3 regions of the Pseudomonas sp. zbq_18 genome follow, and region 3 is predicted to be linked to each of the others. Evidence: predicted binding sites of a transcription regulator. Region 3 holds the regulator's gene; each other region holds the start of a gene.
What was found. Region 3 encodes sigma-54, which starts transcription at its own class of promoters, with help from an activator protein. Its sites were predicted from a motif close to ANTGGCATNNANNTTGCTNT; they were not measured.

Region 1: ACF8C6_RS01790 (CmpA/NrtA family ABC transporter substrate-binding protein) is a predicted target of sigma-54. The motif match lies at 1,280-1,299, and genes of this name have one in related genera.
Region 2: flgB (flagellar basal body rod protein FlgB) is a predicted target of sigma-54. The motif match lies at 1,145-1,164, and genes of this name have one in related genera.

The regions. Positions count from the first base shown of each region.
Region 1 covers NZ_JBICIT010000001.1:362,288-365,537, reverse strand. Annotated here, with positions in the region: gene rne (ribonuclease E) at 1-881, shown strand, start outside; gene ACF8C6_RS01795 (YgdI/YgdR family lipoprotein) at 1,019-1,228, shown strand; gene ACF8C6_RS01790 (CmpA/NrtA family ABC transporter substrate-binding protein) at 1,421-2,632, shown strand; gene ACF8C6_RS01785 (ANTAR domain-containing response regulator) at 2,653-3,231, shown strand.
Region 2 covers NZ_JBICIT010000008.1:198,089-201,338, forward strand. Annotated here, with positions in the region: gene ACF8C6_RS06345 (chemotaxis protein CheV) at 1-97, shown strand, start outside; gene cheR (protein-glutamate O-methyltransferase CheR) at 143-970, shown strand; gene flgB (flagellar basal body rod protein FlgB) at 1,204-1,611, shown strand; gene flgC (flagellar basal body rod protein FlgC) at 1,625-2,068, shown strand; gene flgD (flagellar hook assembly protein FlgD) at 2,091-2,759, shown strand; gene flgE (flagellar hook protein FlgE) at 2,803-3,250, shown strand, end outside.
Region 3 covers NZ_JBICIT010000013.1:407,755-411,004, forward strand. Annotated here, with positions in the region: gene ptsN (PTS IIA-like nitrogen regulatory protein PtsN) at 1-13, opposite strand, end outside; gene hpf (ribosome hibernation-promoting factor, HPF/YfiA family) at 28-336, opposite strand; gene ACF8C6_RS11500 (RNA polymerase factor sigma-54) at 489-1,991, opposite strand; gene lptB (LPS export ABC transporter ATP-binding protein) at 2,133-2,858, opposite strand; gene lptA (lipopolysaccharide transport periplasmic protein LptA) at 2,858-3,250, opposite strand, start outside.

The DNA.
Region 1 (3,250 bases), on a different contig from region 3:
AAGAGCGCCAACCGCGTCCGCCGCGTGAAGAGCGCCAGCCGCGCGCGCCACAGAATGTGGATGCGGCCGAGGAAGAAGTACTGGACAGCGCCGAGCAGCAGGATGATGGTCAGGACAACGGTGAAGGGGGCGATCGCCCACGTCGTCGCTCCCGTGGCCAGCGTCGCCGCAGCAATCGCCGCGAGCGCCTGCGTGATGCCGACGGCAACCCGATTGTCGAAGAAGCCGGCGAAGCCGAGGCCACCGAAGGTGCTACCACCACCGCAGCGGAAAGTGCTGCTGTAGCGGCTGTTGCGGCACTGAACCAGGCCAACGCGCAAACCCCGGCAGAAGCGCAAGCTGAAGTCACCCACGCTGCCGAGATCACCAGCGAGCCGGAAGCTGCTGAAGCTGTAGCGCCAGTCTTGGCCGAAGAGCCTGCCGCCCAGCCAGTGGTTGAAACGGCGCCTGTCGTAGAAGCTGCCGCAGCAGTACAGCCCGCAGTGGAACCTGAGCCTGTAGCTCCGGTCGTTGAAGTGAAAAAAGAAGCTGCGCCAGCCCCTGTAGCCGCACCGGAAGTGGCGCCAAACAGTACTGGCCGCGCACCTAACGATCCTCGTGAAGTGCGTCGTCGCAAGCAGGAAGAAGCCGCCCGTCTGCAGGCTGAAGCCGCCGCAGCCGCTGCTGCAGCACTCACTGCCAGCAGCGAAACGGCTGCCGAAAAGCCCGCCGAGCAGGCAGCTGCAGCGGTTGAGGAAGTCGTTGAGGCTCCTGCCACCGCGGCCGAATTCGAGCCGACTGTGGTAGAAGCAGAGCAACCGGCCGAGAGTGCCGAGCAGCAAACTGCTGCAGATGAAAGCGCCACTCAGGCGAAAGAGGAAGAAGCCAAGCCGCAGGTCTGAGTCTGAAGGCCTGGCACATAAAGGGGATGCTTCGGCATCCCCTTTTTTGTACATGCAGCAACGCTTGAATTCGGCCGACGCCCTACCTAGTTTTACCCTGTCGGCCCGATGTGCGAGCCCTGAATGGAGTCCACTGCATGAAGCATTTCTTTCTCGTCACGCTGATCTTGCTCACGTTGAACGGTTGCTCTACCGAGTACATCATCACCACCACCGATGGGCAGATGCTCACCACGGCCGACAAGCCAGAACTGGACGAAGATACCGGAATGATCGAGTTCGAAGACAGTGAAGGGCGCAAGCAACAGATTCCGCAGAATCAGGTGAAACACATGCTGGAACGCTAGATGCATCCTCAGCCACTCAAACAAAACCCCGCCTTGGCGGGGTTTTGTTTGAGTGGCATATCGCTTGCTTAGGGTTCAACAGCAGAACCCTCTCCAACGGCGGAGCCGGTTCATAGACAATGGCGTCGTTTCTGGTCACGCAGCATGCTGCAGGCTGGAGCGGCGCCTTTTTGTTCAACGGCGGAACACGACATGACCGACAGCAGCACCTCGCAACAGCAAGCCCTGGCCTGGGTCGCGGGCAGCGATGCACCGGAAAAGAGCACTCTCAACCTGGGATTTATGGCCCTGACTGACTCTGCCTCGCTGATCGTCGCGGCCACCCAAGGCTTCGCACAGCCTTATGGGTTGACCCTCAACCTGCAGCGCCAAGCCTCCTGGGCCGGTTTGCGCGACCGCCTGCTGAGCGGCGAACTGGATGCCGCACAGACCCTCTACGGCCAGGTGTATGGCATCCATCTGGGTATTGGCGGCCCAACCACCCAGATGGCCATTCTCATGGGCCTGAACCAGAACGGCCAGGCCATCAACCTCTCTGAGCCCCTCAAGCGCAGCGGAGTGGTCACTGCCGAGGCACTCGCCGCCCGAGCGCGCCAAGGCAGTGCAAAACTCACTTTCGCCCAGACCTTTCCCACCGGCACACATGCCATGTGGCTGTATTACTGGCTGGCGGCTCAAGGCATTCATCCACTGGAGGACGTCAGCACGGTAGTCGTGCCACCTTCGCAGATGGTCGCGCATCTGCGCGCCGGGCGTATTGACGGCTTCTGCGCCGGCGGCCCTTGGGGTGCTCTGGCCGTAGAAGAGGGCCAAGGCTTCACCCTGGCCACCAGCCAGATGATTTGGGCCGACCATCCGGAGAAAGTGCTGGGTGTGACCCGCGAGTTCGTCGAGCAATATCCCAACACGGCCCGCGCCCTGACCATGGCCGTGCTGGAGGCCAGTCGCTTCATCGACGAGAACGAAGAAAACCGCCGCAGCACTGCTCAGCTGATCAGCAGCAGCGACTATGTAGACGCCCCACTGTCTTCCATCCAGCCGCGCTTTCTCGGCCAGTATGAAGACGGCCTCGGTCACGCCTGGCTGGATGCGCACCCACTGCGCTTCTTTGCCGACGGTCAGGTGAACATGCCCTGGCTGTCCGATGGCATGTGGTTCATGACCCAATTCCGCCGCTGGGGCTTGCTGCGCGCCGATCCGGACTACCTCGCCGTCGCCCGTGAGGTTCACCAGCTTGACCTCTATCGCCAGGCCGCAGAGGCCGTTGGCGTCAAGGTGCCCGAACAGGCGATGCGCCGCTCGGTACTGCTCGACGGCAGCGTCTGGGATGGCAGCGACCCGCAGGGCTATGCCCGCAGCTTCGCGATCCACGCCCGCAGCAACGATACCGCCATCGCCCTGTAACGCAGCGAGAACACAGCACGATGCTACGCATACTCCTGATCAACGATACCCCGAAGAAGGTCGGTCGCCTGAAGAGCGCCCTGGTCGAGGCAGGTTTCGAGGTGATCGACGAATCCGGCCTGACCATCGACCTGCCCGAGCGGGTCGAAGCCGTCCGCCCGGATGTGGTTCTGATCGACACCGAATCTCCCGGCCGTGACGTGATGGAGCAGGTGGTACTGGTCAGCCGCGACCAGCCGCGCCCTATTGTCATGTTCACCGACGAGCACGACCCGCAGGTGATGCGCCAGGCCATTCAGTCCGGGGTCAGCGCCTACATCGTCGAGGGCATCCAGGCCGACCGCCTGCAGCCGATCCTCGACGTGGCCATGGCACGCTTCGAAAGCGACCAGGCCCTGCGCGCCCAACTGCAAGCCCGCGACGCCCAATTGGCCGAACGCAAGCGTATCGAGTTGGCCAAAGGCCTGCTGATGAAGATGAAGAGCTGCAACGAAGAGGACGCCTACACCCTGATGCGCCGTCAGGCCATGAGCCGCCAACAGAAGCTGATCCAAGTGGCTGAACAGATCATTGCCATGCATGACATGTTGGGGAACTAGGCTGAAGCCGCGGATTTAT
Region 2 (3,250 bases), on a different contig from region 3:
CAAGAAAGTGGGTGCGGATGACTTCCTGGCGAAGTTCCGTCCCGATGAGCTTGCCTCGCGTGTTGTTGAGCGTATCCGTGTGGCTGATGGGGGCTAAAGGCCTTAGCCTTTAGTAAGGACTATGTATGGTGAGGCGGCATTAGTGTCTTCAGGTAATTTGGATTTCGAGCAGTTCCGGGTCTTTCTGGAGAAGGCATGCGGCATTCTGCTGGGGAGCAACAAGCAGTACCTGGTGTCTAGCCGCCTCAATAAGTTGATGGAGCAGCAGGGCATCAAGTCGCTTGGCGAACTGGTGCAGAAGATGCAGGCGCAGCCGCGAGGTGGTTTGCGCGAGCAGGTGGTGGATGCCATGACCACCAACGAAACCCTGTGGTTTCGCGATACCTACCCCTTCGAAGTGATGAAAAGTCGGGTGTTGCCTGAGCTGATCAAGGCCAACCCTAACCAGCGCTTGCGTATCTGGTCAGCGGCCTGCTCGTCGGGGCAGGAACCTTACTCACTGTCGATGACTATCGACGAGTTCGAGAAAAGCAACCTGGGGCAGCTCAAGGCAGGTGTGCAGATCGTTGCAACTGACCTGTCACCTTCGATGCTGATCAACTGCAAATCCGGTGAGTATGACAGTCTGGCCATGGGGCGTGGCCTGTCGCAGGAGCGCCTGCAGCGCTACTTCGATCCCAAGGGGCCGGGGCGCTGGGTGGTCAAGGCGCCTATCAAGAGTCGCGTCGAGTTCCGTCCGTTGAACCTGCTGGAAAGCTATGCAGCGCTTGGCAAGTTCGACGTGGTGTTCTGCCGCAACGTGCTGATCTACTTCTCGGCAGAAGTGAAGAAAGACATCCTCACCCGTATCCACGCCACGTTGAAGCCGGGCGGATATCTGTTCCTGGGGGCGTCTGAGGCCCTAAACGCATTGCCGGATCTTTATCAGATGGTTCAATGCAGCCCAGGGATCATTTACAAGGTTAAGTGATCCTTATCGAGGTTCAGTCACGGGAGGCCAATGTGCCTCCCGTTTTCATTTAGGGCGGCAAACCCTTTGCCAGCCTTGCCGCTTGCGATGCTCTAGAGCGGAAAAGCTTTGCCGCTTGCCGCGCTTCACTATGCGGAATAGAAGGCAAGTATTTGATTTATATGGATAAATAAAAGTGGCACAGCCTTTGCTGTATGTCTTGCACGACGCAACGGCGGCAAAGGTTCCAGACCATGAGCATCAGTTTCGACAGAGCACTCGGCATCCACGAAGAGGCGCTGGCATTTCGCGCCCAGCGCGCCGAGGTGCTGGCCAACAACATCGCCAACGCCGATACCCCGCACTACAAGGCTCGTGACCTGGACTTCTCTGCCGTACTCGCCGAACAGAACGAGAAGCAAAGCGGCAAGCAATTCGCCATGAGCCGTACCGATAGCCAGCACATTGCCGCCGACGGCATCCAGTTGGCCGATCCGGCACTGCGTTTCCGTACACCGTTCCATCCGTCCATCGATCAGAACAGTGTCGACATGCAGCAGGAGCAGGCCAACTACGCCGAGAACGCGGTGCAGTTCCAGGCCAGCTTCACCCTGCTTAACAGCAAGTTCAAAGGGCTGGTCAACGCCCTGCGCGGCGATTAAGGGAGATCAAGTCATGTCACTCGCCAGTGTCTTCAATATCGCCGGTACCGGCATGAGCGCCCAGAGCACTCGTCTGAACACCATCTCCAGCAACATTGCCAATGCCGAGACCGTTTCTTCGAGCATCGATCAAACCTATCGTGCCCGCCACCCGGTATTTGCCACCGTGTTCGAGTCGAGCATGAACGGTGATCGTGGCTCGCTGTTTGCTGACCAGGATCAGGCTGGTCGTGGCGTACAGGTTCTGGGTGTGGTCGAGGATCAGAGCAGCCTGATGCCGCGCTATGAGCCGAATCACCCGGCGGCCGACGAGCAGGGCTATGTGTACTACCCGAACGTCAACGTGGTCGAGGAGATGGCGGACATGATCTCCGCCAGTCGCGCGTTCCAGACCAATGTCGAAATGATGAATACCGCCAAGCAGATGATGCAGCGTGTGCTGACCCTGGGCCAGTAAGCGGCGAACGAGGAGCGAGACAATGAGTGTCAGTGGCGTCAGTTCCGTACTGGACCAGTACCAGATCCAGCAGGACACCACCCAGAACAAGGATCTCGGCAAGAACGAGTTCCTTGAATTGCTGGTGGCCCAGTTGAATAACCAGAACCCGCTGGAGCCTCAGGAGAACGGCGAGTTCATCGCTCAGCTGGCTCAGTTCAGTCAGGTTGAGGGTATCGAGAAGCTCAACTCCAGCATGGAGTCGCTGCTCTCTGGTTACCAGTCATCTCAGGCGCTGCAAGCCTCCTCCCTGGTCGGGCGCAAGGTGATAGTGCCAACCGAGAAGGCGGTAGTGGATACCAGCGAAACCTTCAAAGGCAGCCTGGTATTGCCGGTCACCAGTAGCAACGTCTACGTCAACATCTACGACAACACCGGCTCGGTAGTGAACCGCGTCAATCTCGGCCAGCAGGCTGCTGGCAATGTCAGCTTCATGTGGGATGGCAAGGACTCCAGCGGCAATCTGTTGCCGCCCGGTACCTACAAGTTCGAAGCGCAGGCAGCCTATCCCGATGGCAGCAAGGGGCTCTACACCTTGCTGCCGGCTAACGTCGACAGTGTCACGCTCGGCCAGAACGGTGGCGAGATGATGCTCAATCTCGCGGGGTTGGGTGGCGTTGCGCTATCCCAAGTCCAGATCATCGGTCAGTAATCCCCAGACTGCAGCGCCGGCAGTAACGGCAAAGGAGTATTCCATGGCTTTCAATATCGGTCTCAGCGGTCTGCGGGCAGCCACTAACGACCTCAACGTCACCGGCAACAATATTGCCAACGCCGGCACTGCGGGCTTCAAACAGTCGCGTGCGGAGTTTGCCGATGTCTACGCTGCCTCGGTGCTGGGAACTGGCGCTAATGCGCAGGGCAGCGGTGTTTTGCTGGCGGATGTGTCTCAGCTGTTCAATCAGGGCAACATCAATTACACCCAGAATGCTCTGGATCTGGCCATTAATGGCAATGGTTTCTTCGTGACCAGCAACAACGGAGAAATCAGTTATACCCGTGCTGGTTATTTTGGCACTGATCGTGACGGCTACATGGTCAACAACTTTGGTTATCGCCTGCAGGGTTATGCGGTAGACAATGCAGGCAACCTGCAGAACGGTATCGTCGATGATATTCAGATTCGTACGGCAGCCCAGTCGC
Region 3 (3,250 bases):
CGAGTCGGATCATGTGAGGGGTAAGTATCAGCGAGCTGCCGCGCCTTGCATGCGGTCCAGCTGCTTTTCCTTGTGCTTGATCAGTTGGCGGTCGAGTTTGTCAGCGAGCAGGTCGATGGCGGCGTACATGTCTTCATGTTCGGCGTTGGCCACGACTTCACCGCCGGCAATATGTAGGGTCGCTTCGATTTTCTGTTTCAGCTTTTCCACTTCCATGGTCACCTGAACGTTGGTGATCCTGTCGAAGTGACGCTCCAGTCGGCTGAGTTTTTCCCCGACGTAGTCGCGCAGGGCGTCGGTCACATCCAGTTGATGTCCACTGATGTTGACTTGCATAACGCATCTCCTTGTTGCCTTGTGTAAGAGACAGGCTATCGGGCCTGCCGCCGTAACACGTTGGCCGGAGGTTTGATGCACTACTGGCCGAGCTTCCCCTGATGCAGGGCTGGCGCGATACGCTAGTGCAGAAATCCCCCGTTCAGGGCCGTTTACATCAATCGCTTGCGCTCACTGGATGGCGCTATGCCGAGAGATTCGCGGTATTTGGCGACTGTGCGACGGGCTACCTGAATGCCCTGTGCCTCCAGTAAACCAGCGATCTTGCTGTCGCTCAACGGCTTTTTCGCGTTTTCCGCAGCCACCAGTTTCTTGATGATGGCGCGGATCGCGGTGGACGAGCATTCGCCACCCTCGGCGGTGCTGACATGGCTGGAGAAGAAATACTTCAACTCGTAGATGCCGCGTGGGGTGTGCATGAATTTTTGCGTGGTCACCCGGGAAATGGTCGACTCGTGCATGCCTACCGCCTCGGCGATGTCATGCAGCACAAGAGGTTTCATCGCCTCGTCGCCATAGTCGAGGAAGCCGCGCTGGTGTTCGACGATTTGCGTCGCCACTTTCATCAGGGTTTCGTTGCGGCTCTGCAGGCTCTTGATGAACCAGCGCGCCTCCTGCAACTGGTTGCGCATGAAAGTGTTGTCGGCGCTGGAGTCGGCGCGTTTGACGAAGCCAGCATACTGGGCGTTGACCCGCAGGCGCGGTACCGCTTCCTGATTCAGCTCCACCAGCCAGCGATCGTTGTGCTTGCGTACGATGACGTCGGGCACCACGTATTCCGGTTCGTTGGCTTCGATCTGCGAGCCTGGGCGCGGGTTGAGGCTCTGGATCAGCTCGATGATCTGGCGCAGCTCGTCTTCCTTGAGCTTCATGCGTCGCATCAGCTGGCTGTAGTCGCGGCTGCCGAGTATGTCCAGATGATCGTTGGCCAGGCGCTGTGCCTCGGTCAGCCAAGGGGTGTTGGCAGGCAGCTGGCGCAGTTGCAGCAGCAGACACTCGCGCAGGTCGCGGGCGCCGATGCCGGCTGGCTCGAAGTGCTGGATGCGGTGCAGTACCGCCTCGACCTCGTCGGCTTCGATTTCCAGTTCCGGATCGAAGGAGTCGACGATCTCCTCGATACTTTCTTCCAGGTAGCCCTGATCGTTGATGCAGTCGATGATGGTGACGCCGATCAGTTTGTCGGTATCGGACATCGGTACAAGATTGAGCTGCCACAGCAGGTGACTTTGCAGGCTCTCGCCGGCGGAGGTGCGGGTGGTGAAGTCCCACTCGTCATCATCGCTGCTTGGCAGGCTGCTGGCGCTGGTCTGGTAGACGTCTTCCCAGGCGGTGTCGACTGGCAGCTCGCTGGGAATGCGGTCGTGCCATTCGCCGTCTTCTGCGTTGTCGCTGTTGTTTACCGCGACGGTGCTGTCCTGGAAGCTGGAGCTGTCCTGCTGGACCGAGTTGCCCTGCTCGGCGTTGTCGGCCATGGGGTCGGAGTTGTCGAAGTCTTCTCCTTCCTCCTGGCGCTCAAGCATGGGATTGGATTCCAGCGCTTCCTGGATTTCCTGTTGCAGGTCCAGAGTGGAGAGCTGGAGAAGTCGAATGGCCTGTTGCAGCTGCGGGGTCATCGTCAGCTGCTGGCCCATCTTGAGGACTAGCGACGGTTTCATGGTGCGGGGCTGGTTACCTTGTTCACTTGCCGGCGCGCTGCGCCATCCACTGCAGGGCGGAAGGCCGCCCTTGGAAGCAATTTGTATGCCTGACCTTGAATCATTCCTTCCGTTTGCGCAAGCCCCTGCATGTTGGGCGCTTTACAGCCGGAACTCGTGACCCAGGTAGACTTCCTTGACCAGTTGGTTGGCCAGGATGGTCTGGGCATCGCCCTCGGCGATCAGCTGCCCGTCGTTAACGATATAGGCCGTCTCGCAGATATCCAGGGTTTCGCGCACGTTGTGATCGGTGATCAGTACGCCGATACCCTTGGCCTTGAGGTGGTGGATGATCTGCTTGATATCGCCGACCGAAATCGGATCGACGCCGGCGAACGGTTCGTCGAGCAGGATGAACTTGGGCTCGGTGGCCAGCGCGCGGGCAATCTCCACGCGGCGCCGCTCGCCGCCGGACAGGCTCATGCCCAGGCTGTCGCGGATGTGGCTAATGTGGAACTCCTGCAGCAGGGCTTCCAGCGCTTTCTCGCGGCCGGCCCGGTCGAGATCCTTGCGGGTTTCAAGGATGGCCATGATGTTGTCGGTCACCGACAGCTTGCGGAAGATCGAGGCTTCCTGCGGCAGGTAGCCAATCCCGGCGCGGGCTCTGCCGTGCATGGGTTGGTGGCTGATGTCCTGATTGTCGATCAGGACACGCCCCTGATCGGCCTGTACCAGGCCGACGATCATGTAGAAGCAGGTGGTCTTGCCGGCGCCATTGGGCCCGAGCAGGCCGACGATCTGACCACTTTCTATGGACAGGCTGACATCACGAACCACCTGGCGGCTCTTGTAGCTCTTGGCCAGGTGCTGAGCTTTGAGGATGGCCATTACTGGGCTTGCTCCGGCTGGCCTGCTTTCTTGCGCGGCTGCAGAATCATGTCGATCCGCGGGCGTGGGGTCGATACGTTGCTGCCGGTGGCGCGGCCTGCGTTGACGATCTGGCGCTGGGTGTCGTAGACGATCTTCTCGCCTTCGAAGACATTGCCCTGTTGGATTACCTTGGCCTGGTCGATCAGTACGATGCGCTCGTTGCTCGCGTAATACTGGATGGTCATGCCATAAGCCTTGACGATGTCCTTGTCGGCCGCCGGCTTTTGCTCGTAGTAGGCCGGTTTGCCGACCGAGGTGAAGACGTCGATGTCGCCATTGGCATCCTGGGTGATGGTCACGGTGTCGCCAGTGATCTTCAGGGTTCCTTGGGTAATCACCACGCCGCCGCG